2 regions of the Leptothrix sp. (in: b-proteobacteria) genome follow, and region 2 is predicted to be linked to the other one. Evidence: predicted binding sites of a transcription regulator. Region 2 holds the regulator's gene; the other holds the start of a gene.

Region 1 (8,414 bases), on a different contig from region 2:
GGTGGGCGTCAGCGCGGCCTGCTGGGCCGGCGTCAGCGAGGCGTAGACATACATCAGGTTGACGTTGCTGAGCCCGGCCAGCGCGCTGGCGCTCAGCGCCTGGACCCGGGTGCCCAGCACGTCGAGCTGGCCCGGGGTCAGGTAGTTGACCTGGGTGGCGTTGAGCGAGGCCAGCTGCTGCGAGGTGAGCGTCGCCACCTGGTCGCCCTGCAGGCTGCTGAGCTGCATCAGCGACAGCTGGCTGAAGGTCGACACCGGCAGCGCGGCGATGGCCGCGGGTGCCAGCACGCAGAGGTTGGTGCCCAGTGCGGCCAGCTGCGCGGCGTTGAAGCCCGAGGCGGCCGACGCGGACAGGGCGGCCAGCTGCGCCTGGCTCAGGCTGACGAGTTGGGCCGCGCTCAGGCCGGCGGTCTGCGTGGCGGTGAAGCCGGCGATCTGGGCGGGGGTCAGGTCATCGAGCTGGTCGATGCTCAGGCCGGCGACGGCCGCCTTGGACAGCCAGCCCAGCTGGGCGCTTTGCAAGGTGACGGTCTGCCAGTAGTCCAGCGCGGCCACTTGCGCGGCGGTCATCGCACCGATGCGGGTGGCGTCCAGCGCGGCCACGGTGGCACTCTTCATCTGCGTGATGCCCGCCGGCGGGATGGCGGCGAAGGCCTCGGGCGACAGCGCATTCAGCCAAGCCGGTGTGCGCCAGTAGAAGTTCTGCGTCATGGCCGCGACCTGGGCCGGCTGCAGCGCGCCGATGGCGGCGGTGCTGAGCGAGTCCAGGCTGAGCGAGCCGATCTGGGTGGTGGTCAGCGCCCGCACATGCGCGACGTCCAGCCCGGCGATGGTGGTGCCGGAGAGCTGGCCGATGCCGTTGGCCGGAATCGCCGCGAAAGCCTCCAGCGACAGCGCGTTCATCCAGGCGGGCGTGCGCCAGTAGAAGTTCTGCGTCATGGCCGCGACTTGGGTGGGCGACAGCGCGCCGATGGCGGCGGTGCTGAGCGAGTCCAGGCTGAGCGAGCCGATCTGGGTGGTGGTCAGCGCCTGCACATGGGCCACGTCCAGGCCGGCACAGGCGGCACTGCTGAACTTGCCCACGCTGGCGGCCGGGATGGTTGCGAACTTGTCCAGCGCGATCGCATTGAGCTGGGCGGCGCTGAAGCTGCCCCATTTGGCCGCGCTCATGCCGGTGAGCTGGGCGGTGGTCAGCGCAGCGACCGAGGCCGTGCTCAGGTTGCCGACGCTCAGCGCGTTGAGCTGGGTGGGCGTCAGGGCCTGGGTGTGGGCCACATCCAGGCCCGCGATGGTGGCGCTGGCCAGCTGGCCGATGCCCTTGGGCGTGATGGCAGCCAGGGCGGCGGGTGTCAGCGCATTGAGCCAGGCCGGCTTCATCCAGTAGAAGCTGGTGCTGATGGCGGCCACCTGGGCCGGTGCCAGCGCAGCCACCGCCGCGAGGCTGAGCGACTCGGGGTAGTACAGGCCCGCCATCTGGGTGGGGGTCAGCGCCTGGATGTGCGCCACGTCGAGCCCGGCACAGGCGGCGCTGGAGAACTTGGCAACGCTGGTGGCCGGCAGGGTCGCGAACACGCTGGGGGGCACGGCGTTGAGCCAGGCGGCGCTCATCGAGCTCCACTTGGCCGTCGGGATGGCGGCCAGTTGCGTGGCGTTCAGGGCCGCCACGGCGGTGGTGCTCAGCGACTGCGGCGAGCCCAGGCTGGCGAGTTGGGTGGCCGTGAAGGCGCTGGCATGCGCCGCGTCCAGCCCCTTGACGGCGGCGGAGGCGAACTGGGCGACGCCGGCCGCCGGGATGGCCGCGAAGGCACTGGCCGACAGGGCGTTCAGCCAGCTGGCGTTCATGTAGGTCCAGCTGATGCTGATGGACGGCATCTGCGCTGCCGTGAAGCCGCTGACGGCCGCCGGCAACAGCCAGTCCGGATGCGCCATCAGCTTGACCTGATCGATCGTCAGCGAGGTGATTTGGCTGGCCGTGGCGCTCTGGTAGTCGGACTTGGTCCAGGTGGAAAGGGTGGAGGTCGAGGCCATGGCGGTGGATCCTGATTGCGTGGGGGCGTCGCCGGATCTGCGTGATCTGGCTTGCTTCGCGTCAATTGTCAGCACCGCAACTGACAAAACCAAGACGTCTTGTCAGGAAATAGCTTCAACGCTTCCTTGAAAGTCCTGTATTTCTTGGGGGTAAACCATGGTTCTGTAAACAGATGTCACGCCCCTGGGCGTTCGTGGCGGTGTTCATGCCCATTGCAGCGAAACTGTTTCAAGGAAAAATTGATGATCGATTTGCAACAGTCCCGATGAAAGCACTCAGCGATCTTCAGTTGTTTGTCCGCGCAGCGCAGGCCGCTAGCCTGTCGGCTGCGGCCCGTACGATGGACATGACGCCGGCAGCTGCCAGCGCCGTCATCAAGCGCCTGGAGGCCGAACTGGGGGTGCCGCTGTTCGTGCGCTCGACCCGCGCCTTGCGGCTCACCCAGGAGGGCGAGCAGTTTCTGGACGACTGCCGCACCGGCCTGGATCTGCTGCTGCAGGCCAGTGAGCGCCTGTCCACCCACCAAGGCCAGGTGAGCGGCGTGGTGCAACTCTCGATGCCCTCCGACTTGGGCAACCACGTGGTGCTGCCTTGGCTCAACGAGTTCCGCCAGCGCCATCCGCGCGTCAAGCTGCGCCTGTCGGTGTCGGATCGTGTGCTCGATCTGACCCGCCATCCTGTCGATATTGCGCTGCGCTACGGTGAGCCACCTGACTCGTCCATGGTCAGCCTGTCGGTCGCCGCGAGCAATCGGCGTGCGCTCTGCGCTTCGCCTGACTACATCGCCCGGCACGGCATGCCGGCTTCCCCGCGCGAACTGCCACGGCACGACTGCCTGTGCTTCATGCTCAGCGACCGGTCCCACAACCACTGGACTTTCATGCGCGGTGCCGAGATCGTCGAGGTCGACGTGCAGGGCAGCATGCAGAGCGACAACGGCGACACGGTGCGCCGCATGGCGTTGATGGGCGAAGGGATTGTGTACAAGTCCTATCTGGACGTGGCGGCCGACTTGCGCAGCGGGCGACTGGTGCGCCTGTGTCCTGACTGGCAGGGCGAACTGGCCCCGCTCAACCTGATCAGCCCAGGCCGCCAGCACCTGCGCCCTGCCATCCGGACGCTGCACGAGTTTCTGGTCGAGCGCTTCACGGCCCTGCTGGCGACCGATGAACGCCTGGCCCAGCCCGCTGATTGCTCCGACATCTTGCTCACGACCACCGGAACGCCATGATCCACGCCGCTGCTGTCTTGTCTTCCCACCACCTGCTGACCTGGGGCCACGGCCCCCGCACGTTGGAAGTCTTTCTTGAGCCGACCTGCCCGTTCTCGGCGCGGGCCTTCGGCAAGCTCGATGAGTTGTTGGCCCGCGCGGGTGAAGACCGCCTGACCCTGCGCATCCGGCTGCTGGCCCAGCCCTGGCACTGCTTCTCGCCGACCATCGTGCGCGCGGTGCTGGCGGCCCTGACCACTGCCGGCGGCCAATCGTCGGCCAAGGCCGTGTTGGCGGCGGTCTTCAGTCACCGCGAGGCGTTCGAGCCGGCCGACCACTGCACAGGCCCGGTGCTGGACCGCTCGCCACGCGAGGTGCTGGCGCTGATCGAGCAGTACAGCGCCGTCCCGGTCGCTGCGGCCTTCGAGCACCCGGCACTCACCCAGGAGATGAAATGGCAGGCCAGATACGCCCGCCAGAACGGCATCCACGTCACGCCCACCTTCATGATTGATGGCCTGGTCGTGCCCGACATGGGCAGCGGCGACCCGGTGGACGCCTGGCTGGCCAGGCTGGGCAGTTGAGCCTGAATCCCTGCGAAAAAACTCCCGCAAGGCCGGCTCGATCAGAACTTGTAGCCCACGCCCACGCCCACCAGCGTCGGGTCGATCTTGATCGTGCCCTGGCTGACGCCGCCGCTGAGCAAGTCGGTGCGGATCTGAACCTTCTTGATGTCGAAGTTGAGTGACCACTTGCTGTCGATGGCGTAGTCGACGCCGGCTTGCAGCGACAGGCCGACGCTGTCCTTCTCGACGTCCAGCCCGGTCGGCAGGTGCACGCTGGAGAAGCGCGTGTAGTTCACGCCCGCGCCCAGATAGGGCTTGAACGGGCCGAGGTGGGTGAAGTGGTACTGCGCCGACAGCGTGGGCGGCAGGTGCTTGAGCGTGCCGACCTGGGCGCCGTCGACCGAGACGTCCTGCTTCTGCGGGTAGGTCAGCACCAGCTCGGCGGCGAAGTTGGGCGTCAGGTAGTAGGTGAAGTCGATCTCGGGGATGACCTTGCTGTTGATGGTCACGGCCACGTCGGTGCCGCCCAGCACGACCGAGTCCTTGTTGGCGGGGTCGAGGTTGACGGCGCGCAGGCGCATCACGACATCACCGGCCGATTGGGCCTGGGCCGCCGGCGCGATGGCGGCGGTGGTGGCAACGGCGGCGAGCAGGGCAAAACAAAGCTTGTTCATGGATCGGAACTCCTGTGGGTAGGGAACGGCACGGACCCCGGATCACGCCGGTGTCTGTCCGTGCCATGCCATTTCAGGTGCCGATCTGCTTGGGCGGCTTGTGGCCCCTCAAGGGTGGCTCAAGCTGTGAGCTGCCGCGCCCGCCTGCTTGATGCAGGTCAGCCGATGCGCTCGCCGCTGATGCGCCCGCGCCACAGGCGGGCCGGGCGAATCAGCGTGATGCCCCTCTTCAGAGGCCCAGGCGGCGACAGATTTCCAGCACCGTGGGGCTGGCGTTCATGGTGTAGAAGTGCAGCGCAGGCACGCCGGCGCTGCGCAGCTGGTCGCACAGGTCGGTGACCACGTCGAGGCCGAAGGCCTTGATGGACGCGGTGTCGTCGCCGAAGCCCTGCAGGCGCAGGCGGATCCAGCGCGGGATCTCGGCGCCGCAGCCGTCGGCGAAGCGGATGATGCCGCTGGCGTTGCTGATGGGCATGATGCCCGGCACCACCGGAATGTCGGCGCCCAGCGCCTGCGCGTCCTCGACGAAGCGGAAGTAGGCGTCGCTGTTGTAGAAGAACTGGGTGATGGCCGAATCGGCGCCGGCCTTCACCTTGGCCACATAAGCGTCCAGATCCGCCTGCGGCGATTTGGCCTGCGGGTGCATTTCCGGATAGGCGCCCACCTCGATGTGGAAGTGGTTGCCGGTCTCGGCGCGGATGAAGGCGACCAGATCGCTGGCGTAGCGGAACTCGCCCATGTTGCCGTAGCCGCTGGGCAGGTCGCCGCGCAGCGCGACGATGCGCTTCATGCCCATGGCCTGGAACTGCGCCAGCTTCTCGCGCACCGATTCACGCGTCGCGCCGACGCAGGTGAAGTGCGAGGCACCGTCCTGGCCTTCATTCAGGATGGCCTGCACGGTGCTCATCGTGCCGTCCTGCGTGCTGCCGCCCGCGCCGTAGGTCACCGAGCAGAACTGCGGCTTGAGCGCGTACAACTCCTGCCGCGTGGTGGCGAGCTTGGCGGCGCCCTCGGGCGTCTTGGGAGGGAAGAATTCCAGGCTCAGCGGCGGGAGGGCGGTCGTGGTGGTCATGACAGGTCCGGTGGGGTCGGGCGTGGCCGGCGTGCGGCCAGAGGCGGGATTCAGGTCGTGGGCTTCGTGGACTTCGCCGCCTTCTTGGGCTTGTCGGCCCTCTTCTTGGGCGTCGACTCGGCGATCGGCTTGTCGCCGGCCTCGGGGTGGCGCACCCACATGAAGAATTCGGTGTTGCCGTTGCCGCCGGTGATGGGGCTCTTGAAGTAGGCGTTGACCTTCATCGGCCAGGCGCGGCAGGTCTGGCGCGTGCGGGTCTCGACGTCGGTGAACAGCGCCTTGTCGCGCACGATGCCGCCCTTGCCGATCTGTGCCGGCTGCAGTTCGAACTGCGGCTTGACCAGCACCAGCAGGTCGCCGCCCGGCGCCAGGTACTTGAACAGGGTCGGCAGCACGTGCGACAGCGAGATGAACGACACATCGGCCGTGATGAAGCCGAAGCTCGCTTCTGGCCAGTCGGCGGCGAAGTCGCTGCCCTCGACGTCGCGGGCGTTGATGCCCTCGTAGCAGACCACACGCTCATCGGCGCGCAGCTTGGCGGCGAGCTGGTCGCGGCCGACGTCCAGGCCGACCACCTTGACCGCGCCCTGCTGCAGCAGCAGGTCGGTGAAGCCGCCGGTGCTCTGGCCCACGTCCAGGCAGGTGCGGCCGGTGACGTCGATGTCGCACTGGGCCATCGCGCCTTCGAGCTTGAGCCCGCCGCGCGAGACGAAGCGCAGCTCATCGCTGTTGGTGACTTCGATCTGCGCGCCCTCGGGCACGTCTTCGCCGGCCTTGGCCGGTACGGTCCAGCCCTTGGGGCCGAGCCAGCGCACTGCCTTGGTCTCGATCAACCGCTGGGCCGCGGAACGGGTGGGGGCGAGGCCCATTTGGACGATGAGTTGGTCAATGCGCATTGAAAATTCTGGCTCGGTCAAAAGAAAAGAAATACAGGGCAGGTGACGCGCGGCAGAACCGCGCGCCCCGACCTGCTTAGTAGCGGTACGTATCGGCCTTGTAAGGGCCTTGCTTGCTCACGCCGATGTAGGCGGCCTGCTCGTCGCTCAGCTCGGTCAGCATCGCGCCGACCTTCTTCAGGTGCAGGCGCGCGACCTTCTCGTCCAGGTGCTTGGGCAGCACATAGACCTTGCCGGCTTCATAGGCATCGGGCTTGGTGAACAGCTCGATCTGGGCGATGGTCTGGTTGGCGAACGACGAGCTCATGACGAAGCTCGGGTGGCCGGTGGCGCAGCCGAGGTTGACCAGGCGGCCCTTGGCCAGCAGCGTGATCTTCTTGCCGTCCGGGAAGGTGATGTGGTCGACCTGGGGCTTGATCTCGTCCCATTCGAGCTTTTCGAGCGAGGCGACGTCGATCTCGTTGTCGAAGTGGCCGATGTTGCAGACGATGGCCTCGTCCTTCATCGCCGCCATGTGCTCGTAGCGGATGACGTTCTTGTTGCCGGTGGCGCTGACGAAGATGTCGCACTTGTCGGCGGCGTACTCCATCGTCACGACCTTGTAGCCTTCCATCGCCGCCTGCAGCGCGTTGATCGGGTCGATCTCGGTCACCCACACCTGGGCCGACAGGGCGCGCAGCGCCTGGGCCGAGCCCTTGCCGACGTCGCCGTAGCCGGCCACGCAGGCCACCTTGCCGGCGATCATCACGTCGGTGGCGCGCTTGATCGAGTCGACCAGCGACTCGCGGCAGCCGTACAGGTTGTCGAACTTGCTCTTGGTGACCGAGTCGTTGACGTTGATGGCGCGGAACATCAGCGTGCCCTTGGCCGACATCTCGTTCAGGCGCAGCACGCCGGTGGTGGTCTCTTCGGTCACGCCGATGATCTGCGCGCCCTTGCGGCTGTACCAGGTGCCGTCCTGTGCCAGCTTGGCCTTGATGGCGTTGAACAGGCAGGTTTCTTCTTCGCTGCCCGGGTTGGCCAGCACCGACGGATCGGTCTCGGCCTTCTTGCCCAGGTGCATCAGCAGCGTCGCGTCGCCGCCGTCGTCGAGGATCATGTTCGGGCCTTCGCCTTCAGCACCCTTGGCGCCGAACTCGAAGATGCGGTGGGTGTAGTCCCAGTAATCGGCCAGCGTCTCGCCCTTGTAGGCGAACACCGGCGTGCCGGCGGCGACCAGCGCGGCGGCGGCGTGGTCCTGCGTGCTGAAGATGTTGCACGAGGCCCAGCGCACTTCGGCGCCCAGGGCTTGCAGCGTCTCGACCAGCACGGCGGTCTGGATCGTCATGTGCAGCGAACCGGTCACGCGTGCGCCCTTGAGCGGCTGGCTGGCGGCGAATTCCGAGCGGATGGCCATCAGGCCGGGCATCTCGGTCTCGGCGACCTTGATTTCCTTGCGGCCCCAGGGCGCGAGGGTCAGGTCGGCGACGTAATAGTCCTGGGCATGCAGGGTTTTGACAGCAGCGTTCATTGCGTTTACTCGGTCAGAGTCCGCCGCGCCGGATGAGTTTCAAGGGGGAACTGCCGGATGCAGCTCACCCTGAGACTCGCCGGTGGTGTGCGAGCGGGTGAGCGCCGTTGCCAGATGTGGGTTCCGAGCCTGGGGCGGGTGCATCACCTCAAGGTGAAGGACCGACCTCGCAACGCTCCTCGGAAGCAGGGCGCGATTCTAGCCAACCCGCTGCATGCCGGGTACGGCACTTGTCGCGGCATCGTGCACGGCTTGCGTGGGAGACTGCGCCACCCCAGTCAACCGGCACCTGCCCATCGCCCGCCATGACGCCCTCTTCGTCCCCTGCCGCTTCGCGCCCGCCGCCCGTTCTGCTGATGGCCGCCGCCCTGGCGCTGGCGTCTGCGGTGTCGCTCGGGCTGGCGCGCTTTGCCTACGGCCTGCTGCTGCCTGCCATGCGCGCCGACCTGGGCTGGAG
Region 2 (8,414 bases):
ATGCGGTCGTGGCCTATCTGCAGGTGCTGGGCACCGCGGGCAAGTGAGGCAGACATGGACCTGGACCTGGACCTGAACATCCTGCGCAGCGCAGTGACCTTGCTGTCATTCGCCGCATTCCTGGCCATCGTTGTCTGGGCCTATCGGCGCAGCAACCGGCATCGTTTCGATGAAGCAGCCGATCTTCCTTTCCTGGATGACCGCCTGCAACAGAAGCCACAGAACTCCTCCGGAGGCCGCCATGAGTGATTTCTCCAACAGCGGCTGGTCGCTCTTCATTGCCGCCGTCACCATCCTCGGCCTGCTGGCCTGTCTGGCGCTGCTGATCATCGCCAGCCGGCGCAAGGTCATGTCCAGCGACAACACCACGGGCCACGTCTGGGACGAGGACCTCAAGGAGCTCAACAACCCGCTGCCGCGCTGGTGGATGGGCCTGTTCGTGCTGACCATCGTGTTTGCGGGCATCTACATTGCGCTCTATCCGGGCCTCGGCAGTTCGGAGGGCGCGCTCAAGTGGAGCAGCGCCGGCCAGCACGCCCTGGAACAGGCCAAGGCCGAGCAGGCGATGAAGGCGGTCTACGGCCGCTACGCCGGCATGAAGGTCGAGGCGCTGGCCGCCGACACCGGCGCCATGGGCATTGGCGAGCGCCTGTTCGTCAACAACTGCGCCACCTGCCACGGCTCGGACGCGCGCGGCAGCAAGGGCTTCCCCAACCTGACCGACGGCGACTGGATGGGCGGCGACGGCGGTGACGCCTACATCGCCAAGACCATCGCCGAAGGCCGCCAGGGCATGATGCCGCCGATGGCCGCCGCCGTGGGCAGCGCCGAGGACGTCAGGAACGTGGCCCACTACGTGCTGAGCCTGTCGGGCAGTGCGCACAACAGCATCCAGGCGCAGTTGGGCAAGTCCAAGTTTGCGGCCTGCGCGGCCTGCCACGGCGCCGACGGCAAGGGCACCCAGGCCTTGGGCGCGCCCAACCTGACCGACAAGGTCTGGCTGCACGGCTGGGGTGAGGAGACCATCATCGCCATGATCAACAACGGCAAGGTCAACGTCATGCCTCAGCACGCCACGCGCCTGACGCCCGAGCAGATCCGCGTGCTGGCCGCCTACGTCTGGAGCCTGTCGCGCAAGCCGGCAGCACAGACGGCGCTCAACACGAAGTAACTTCAGCGGGTCTCCACACCGTGTCTGCGTCCCTCGACAAACCTCCCGTCGCCGCACCGGGCGAGCCTGTGCTGGTCTCGCTCTACGAGAAGACCAGGAAGATCTACCCTCGTGCGGTGAACGGGCTGTTTGCCAAGTGGCGCTGGGCGCTGGTGTGGTTCACGCAACTGGTGTTCTACGGCCTGCCGTGGCTGATGTGGAACCAGCGGCAGGCGGTGTTGTTCGACCTGGGCACCCGGCGCTTCTACATCTTCGACCTGGTGCTTTACCCGCAGGACTTCATCTACCTGACCGGGCTGCTGGTGATCTCGGCCTACGCGCTGTTCCTGTTCACGGCCATCGCCGGGCGGCTGTGGTGCGGCTATGCCTGCCCGCAGACGGTCTACACCGAGATCTTCCTGTGGATCGAGCACCGGCTGGAGGGCGACCGCATGCAGCGCATGAAGCTCGATGCCGGCCCGTGGACGCTCAACAAGTGGTTGCGCAAAGGCGGCAAGCAGGTTGCCTGGATGACGTTTGCGCTGTGGACCGGCTTCACCTTCGTCGGCTACTTCACGCCGATCCACACGCTGTGGGCCGAGGCGTTCACGCTCGGTTTCGGCCCATGGGAGTGGTTCTGGGTGCTGTTCTACGGCTTCGCCACCTACGGCAACGCCGGCTACATGCGCGAGCAGGTTTGCAAGTACATGTGCCCGTACGCGCGCTTCCAGAGCGCGATGTTCGACCGTGACACGCTCATCATCAGCTACGACGCCGCCCGGGGCGATCCGCGCGGCACCCGCAGCCGCAAGATCGACGCCCGCGCCGCCGGCCTGGGCGACTGCATCGACTGCGGCCTATGCGTGCAGGTGTGCCCCACCGGCATCGACATCCGCCAGGGCCTGCAGTACGAATGCATCGGCTGCGCCGCCTGCATCGATGTGTGCGACGGCGTGATGGACAAGATGCAGTACCCGCGCGGCCTGATCCGCTACGCCACCGAAAACAGCCTGAACAACGGCTGGAGTCGCGCGCAGATGCTCAAGCGCGCCGTGCGTCCGCGCGTGCTGATCTACGCCGCCATCCTGGGCCTGATCGTGCTGGGCGTGGGCGCGAGCCTGTGGCTGCGCACGCCGTTCAAGGTCGATGTGGTGCGTGACCGGGCCTCGCTGGCACGCATCGTCGATGACGGACGCATCGAGAACGTCTATCGCCTGCAGATCATGAATGCGGCGGAGTCGACCGAACGTTTCCGCATCACGGTGCAAGGGCTGCCCGAGCTGACATTGGCCAGCGCAACGGACGTCGAGGTGGGCGCCGCCGAGGCCCGCTGGGTGACGCTGGCCGTGCAGGTGCCGCCCGAGGTGGCGCAGCGTGCCGGCACCGGCGCGCACAACATCGAGTTCGACATCCAGCGCCTGAATCCTGCCGAGGGCAGCGCCCCGCTGGTGCTGCGCGAGAAATCAACCTTCATGGTGCCGCGCTGACCGCGCGGGTTGACCGGAGTAATCAAGATGGCTGCTGTTTCCCCCTTGTCCCCGTCGGTTTCCCCGTCTCTGTCGCGACCCTGGTGGCGTGAGCCGATGGTGTGGCTGGTCATCAGCGGCCCGTTGTCGGTGATCCTGGCATGCGTGGTGACAGCGATCTTGGTGATCAACCACCCGGACCCGGTGCTGTCGATGGAGCCCACCGTGATCCCGCAGCGTCCGGCCGACGACCTGCAGGGGCGTGCGTCACAGCAGCCCGCCATGAAGGCTCGCAATCACGCAGCCACGGGCGGTCTATGAGCCGGCCTGACCCGCAGGGCAGCGCCGATGCAGCCGAATCGGTGGCCACCGACTACATCGAGGCGCCGACAGGCCACCCGTTGTCGGAGTTTTCCCGCCGGCTGTGGGCGGTGCTGTGGCCGGCCTTCCTGATGGCGGGCGTGACCGAGATGCTGGTCTTCGCGATGGTCGATCCGCACGACCTGCACTGGCTGGGCGGCGGGCCTCTTGAGTGGCCGCGGTCGGCCATCTACACCAGCGCGTTTTTCATTTTCTGGGCCGTGATCAGCGTGGCGGGCGGGCTCACACAGTTATTGCTGCGCGAGCCAGGCTTGCTCAACCGGTCGCGTTAGCCCGAGATCAATGGCAAGGTCAGGGGCAGACTCAGTAACTCGCGCCGTTGACGATCTGCTGCAGCAAGTCCTGGTGCAGGATGCGGATGTCGCGCTGCTTGACCTCCAGGATGCCCTCATCCTGGAACTTCGAGAAGGTGCGGCTCACGGTTTCGAGCTTCAGGCCCAGGTAGCTGCCGATTTCCTCGCGCGTCATGCGCAGCACCAGCGCACTGGCCGAGAAGCCTCGCGCCTGCAGGCGCTGGGTCAGGTTGAGCAGGAAGGCCGCCAGGCGCTCCTCGGCGCGCATGCTGCCCAGCAGCAGCATCACGCCGTGGTCACGCACGATCTCGCGGCTCATGATCTTGTGGAACTGGTGCTGCAGCAGCGTGAACTCGCGCGACAGCGTCTCCAGCTGGGTGTACGGAATCATGCAGACCTGCGAGTCCTCCAGCGCCACGGCGTTGCAGGCGTGGCGGTCGGTGCTGATGCCGTCCAGGCCGATGAGTTCGCCCGCCATCTGGAAGCCGGTGACCTGCTCGCGGCCGTCGGCGGCGGTCACCAGCGTCTTGAAGAAGCCGGTGCGTACGGCGTAGAGCGCGGTGAACGGCTCGCCGGCGTGGAAGAGCGCCTCACCGCGCTTGACGGCGCGGCGCGAGTTGACCATCTCATCGAGCGAGTGGACTTCTTCTTCCGACAGCCCGACCGGCAGGCAGAGCTCGCGCAGATTGCAGGCCGAGCAGGCGACCTTGAGGGCGTCAAGGCGGGCAGTGTGATGGGTATCTTGCATGGTCCTGATGATTATTAGGGTTGAAGTGCAGGCACTCCCTGGTGCGCAAAAAAGGAGCGAGTGGTGTGTTGTGACACACATCGTCTGGAATGGATCAACAGAGTGTGATTTTTTTACAGCTTGCCTGCGACAGGATTGAGTCAAGTCAAGTTGATGTGTGACGCGAACGGCAAAGTGCAGTTGATGAATCTGAGTTCAACATCAAGTCTGTCTGCTCCTCTGTGCGGTAACGCACTTTCGGTTCAAAACCATACCGGTGTGGGTGTCAAAACCACGCCGGAAGGGCTGACGGACGATCTTTTGCGCCGCATGGACCGGCCCGGGCCGCGTTACACCTCTTACCCGACCGCCGACAGATTCGTCGAGGCCTTCACGGCCGATCACTATCGCCGGGCGCTGAGCCAGCGCGGCACCGGTGGCGTGGCAGGGTCGGGCGCACCGGTGTCGGTCTATGTGCACATTCCGTTTTGCGAATCGGTTTGCTACTACTGTGCCTGCAACAAGGTCGTCACGCGCGACCATGACCGCGCCACCGGCTACCTGGATGCGCTGTCCCGCGAGATGAGCCTGGTCGCGCGCGATCTGGGCGTGAACACGCCGGTGTCCCAGCTGCACCTGGGCGGCGGCACGCCCACCTTTTTGAGCGACGAGGAACTCGACCGCCTGATGCGGGATCTGCGCCGCCATTTCCAGCTGTTGCCGCAGGCCGAATGCTCGGTCGAGGTCGACCCGCGCACCGTGACGCGCGCGCGCCTGCAGCACCTGATCGACATCGGCTTCAACCGCGTGTCCTTCGGCGTGCAGGACTTCGATCCCGACGTGCAGCGCGCCGTGCACCGCGAACAGCCGCTCGCGCAAGTCCAGGCACTGATGGCCGATGCGCGCGAACTCGGCTTTGCGTCCATCAACGTCGACCTGATCTACGGCCTGCCGCTGCAGACGGCCGAGAGCTTTGCGCGCACGGTCGAGCAGGTGGCGGCACTCCGCCCCGACCGCATCGCGCTCTACGGCTATGCCCACCTGCCGCAGCGCTTCAAGCCGCAGCGGCGCATCGTGATCGAGCAGTTGCCCTCGGGCGGCGACCGCGTCGCGATGCTGGGCCAGGCCATCAGCGGCTTCATCGGCCATGGCTACCAGTACATCGGCATGGACCACTTCGCGCTGCCCGACGATCCGCTGGCGCTGGCCAAGCGGCAGGGGCGGTTGCACCGTAATTTCCAGGGCTACAGCACGCAGCCGGACTGCGATCTGGTGGCGCTGGGCGTGTCGGCCATCGGCCGCGTCGGCGCCACCTACAGCCAGAACGCCAAGACGCTCGACGAGTACTACGACCTGCTGCTGCGCGACGAGTTGCCGGTGGTGCGCGGCCTGAGCCTCACGCGCGACGACGTGGTGCGCCGCGCGGTGATCATGGCCATCATGTGCCACGGCCGGCTGTCGTTCGAGTCGGTGTCGCTGGCGCACCTGATCGACGTGCGTCGCTACTTCGCGGCCGAGCTGGAAGAGCTGCAGGACTTGGCCGAATCCGGCCTGCTGACCCTCAACGACGACGGCTTTGCGCTCACACCGCTGGGCTGGTACTTCGTGCGCTCGGTGGCGATGGTGTTTGACCGCCACCTGCGCGCCGATCAGGCCCGCGAGCGGTTTTCGCGCATCATCTGACGCGTCACAGCCTCCGCAATCCTTCTGCACCCATGAGTAACGCGTTGCTTTTCACCGCCGCCGTCATGGGCCTGGCGGGCCTGCCGCACTGCGCCGGCATGTGCGGCGCCGGCTGCGCGGCGGTGGTGCGCGCCCATTCGTCGACCCGCGGGCCAGCCCAGCCCCGGCGCACGCTGGCCGCGCTGCTGCTGGGGCGGCTGGTGGGCTACACGCTGGCCGGGGCGGTGGTCGCGACGGCGATGGAAGCGCTGCGCTGGATGGGTGATGCCGCCGGCTGGATCCGGCCGTTTTGGCTGCTGCTGCAACTTGGCCTGCTCGGGCTCGGCCTGTGGATGCTCGCCAGTGGCCGCTTGCCGCTGGCGTTGCAGGCGTGGCTGGAAGGCCTGGGTCGCCCGGCGCCACTGGGTGCGGGGCTGGCGCGGGTGCAGGTGGTAAAGCGGCGCGTGCCGGGCGAGTTCAAGGCCGCCGGCATCGGCCTGCTCTGGCCCGCCATTCCCTGCGGCCTGCTGCACGCGGCCTTGCTGGTGGCGGCGGTCGCCTCCGGCCCGGTGCAGGGCGGCGCGGTGATGCTGGCGTTTGCCGTCACCAGCAGCCTGGGCCTGCTGATCGGCCCTTACGTCTGGCTGCGCTGGTTGCCCCGCCTGGCGGGCGCTGATGCGGCTGGCACGAGCGCCGCCTTCAACGGCGTGGCGTTGCGTCTGGCGGGGGCGTCGATGGCCGCCATCGTCGGCTGGACGCTGTGGCATTCGGTTGGTGTGCCGCTGTACGCCTGGTGTGCCAGCTGAACAGCGTCAACCAGGCGGCAGGGGCAGCCACCTAAAATTAGAGGTTTCCCCCAAACCCATGTGATGTCCGGAGCTCGATCCATGTACCAGCATATCCAGGTGCCAGCAGGCGGCGCGAAGATCACCGTCAATGCGGACTTCTCGCTCAACGTGCCGCACAACCCGATCATTCCGTACATCGAGGGCGACGGCATCGGCCTGGACATCACCCCGGTGATGATCAAGGTGGTCGACGCCGCCGTGGCCAAGGCCTACGCCGGCCAGCGCCAGATCCACTGGATGGAAATCTTCGCCGGCGAGAAGGCCACCCAGGTCTACGGCCCCGACGTCTGGCTGCCGGCCGAGACGCTGCAGGTGCTCAAGGACTACGTCGTGTCGATCAAGGGCCCGCTGACCACGCCGGTCGGTGGCGGCATCCGCTCATTGAACGTTGCGCTGCGCCAGGAGTTGGACCTCTACGTCTGCCTGCGCCCGGTGCAGTATTTCAAGGGCGTGCCCTCGCCGGTGAAGGAGCCCGAGAAGACCAATATGGTCATCTTCCGCGAGAACTCCGAGGACATCTACGCCGGCATCGAATACGAGGCCAAGAGTGACAAGGCCCGCAAGCTGATCAAGTTCCTGCAAGAGGAAATGGGCGTCACCAAGATCCGCTTCCCGGAGACCTCGGGCATCGGCGTCAAGCCGGTCTCGATCGAGGGCACCGAGCGCCTGATGCGCAAGGCGATCCAGTACGCCATCGACAACCACAAGCCCAGCGTGACCATCGTGCACAAGGGCAACATCATGAAGTACACCGAAGGGGGCTTCCGCGACTGGGCCTACGCGCTGGCTCAGCGCGAGTTCGGCGCCGAGCCGATCGACGGCGGCCCGTGGTGCCGGTTCAAGAGCCCCAAGTCGGGCCGCGACATCGTCATCAAGGACGTCATCGCCGATGCTTTCCTGCAGCAGATCCTGCTGCGCCCGGCCGAGTACTCGGTGGTGGCCACGCTCAACCTCAACGGTGACTACATCTCCGACGCGCTGGCCGCACAGGTGGGCGGCATCGGCATCGCCCCGGGCGCCAACCTGAGCGACTCGATCGCCTGCTTCGAAGCCACCCACGGCACGGCGCCCAAGTACGCCGGCAAGGACTACGTCAACCCCGGCTCCGAGATCCTGTCGGCCGAGATGATGTTGCGCCACATGGGCTGGGTCGAGGCGGCCGACCTGATCATCCGCTCGCTGGAGAAATCGATCGCCAGCAAGAAAGTCACCTACGACTTCGCCCGCCTGATGGAGGGCGCGACCCAGGTGTCATGCTCGGGTTTTGGTCAGGTGATGATCGACCAGATGGCCTGACGCGGCCCGCCCGCTGCGCACCGCGCCTTCGAGCGTGGCGGGATACGGCCCGGCGATGTAGTCGCCCGCCGCTCCCAACTGCGGCGCCACCTGCGCGGCTGGCCGCTGCAAATTGGGTGTACAGGCAAAGGTGGCGCGTTTTTCGGTCACCAGCTGTTCAAGCTTGATGGCTGCCGGCGCAGCGCCAGCCGGCCAACGCAGCACTTCATGCGCCTGCGCCAGCAAGGCCGCCGCGGTGATGTCCGCGCCGTGCTCGACCCAGTCGGCCGCGCCGCTGATGACCAGCGCAAAGCGGCCGTCCAGCCCGCCGAGCGCGCCGTGGTCGAAGGCGAATTGCGCCGGTGTCTGCTCCGGTGACTGCGCACTTTCCGCCAGCGCCACCATCGGCGCGGCCAGCCGGGCGCCGGGGGCGTGCACGTAGGCGGTCACGATCGGCTCATAACGCAAGGCAGCGGCCTGGGCCGACCAGTCCGGCGCGACGGTGGCCGTCAGCCGTGCCGCCTCGCGGGCGCTGCAGGCCAGGATGACGTGGTCGAACAACTCGCCATCGACCCGCCAGTTTGGGCCTTGCCGCTGCAGGGTCTGCACGCG

What was found. The regulator FNR, encoded in region 2, switches genes on or off when oxygen is low (the NO sensors DNR and NnrR bind a similar motif). The targets are predictions, from matches to a motif close to TTGATNNNNATCAA.
Region 1: a site for FNR is predicted at 4,628-4,641, ahead of AC5IG3_RS09885 (OmpW/AlkL family protein). Genes of this name have one in related genera too.

Annotation. Positions count from the first base shown of each region.
Region 1 is NZ_CBDFPH010000008.1:154,281-162,694, reverse strand. It holds gene AC5IG3_RS09900 (C2 family cysteine protease) at 1-2,028, opposite strand, end outside; gene AC5IG3_RS09895 (substrate binding domain-containing protein) at 2,295-3,260, shown strand; gene AC5IG3_RS09890 (DsbA family protein) at 3,278-3,823, shown strand; gene AC5IG3_RS09885 (OmpW/AlkL family protein) at 3,865-4,479, opposite strand; gene metF (methylenetetrahydrofolate reductase [NAD(P)H]) at 4,709-5,551, opposite strand; gene AC5IG3_RS09875 (TlyA family RNA methyltransferase) at 5,602-6,420, opposite strand; gene ahcY (adenosylhomocysteinase) at 6,524-7,957, opposite strand; S-adenosyl-L-homocysteine riboswitch at 8,050-8,144, opposite strand; gene AC5IG3_RS09865 (YbfB/YjiJ family MFS transporter) at 8,263-8,414, shown strand, end outside.
Region 2 is NZ_CBDFPH010000010.1:28,600-37,013, reverse strand. It holds gene ccoO (cytochrome-c oxidase, cbb3-type subunit II) at 1-47, shown strand, start outside; gene AC5IG3_RS14340 (cbb3-type cytochrome oxidase subunit 3) at 55-249, shown strand; gene ccoP (cytochrome-c oxidase, cbb3-type subunit III) at 242-1,171, shown strand; gene ccoG (cytochrome c oxidase accessory protein CcoG) at 1,192-2,637, shown strand; gene AC5IG3_RS14325 (hypothetical protein) at 2,665-2,937, shown strand; gene AC5IG3_RS14320 (hypothetical protein) at 2,934-3,269, shown strand; gene fnr (fumarate/nitrate reduction transcriptional regulator Fnr) at 3,301-4,038, opposite strand; gene hemN (oxygen-independent coproporphyrinogen III oxidase) at 4,222-5,700, shown strand; gene AC5IG3_RS14305 (sulfite exporter TauE/SafE family protein) at 5,733-6,485, shown strand; gene icd (NADP-dependent isocitrate dehydrogenase) at 6,567-7,823, shown strand; gene hpnE (hydroxysqualene dehydroxylase HpnE) at 7,779-8,414, opposite strand, start outside.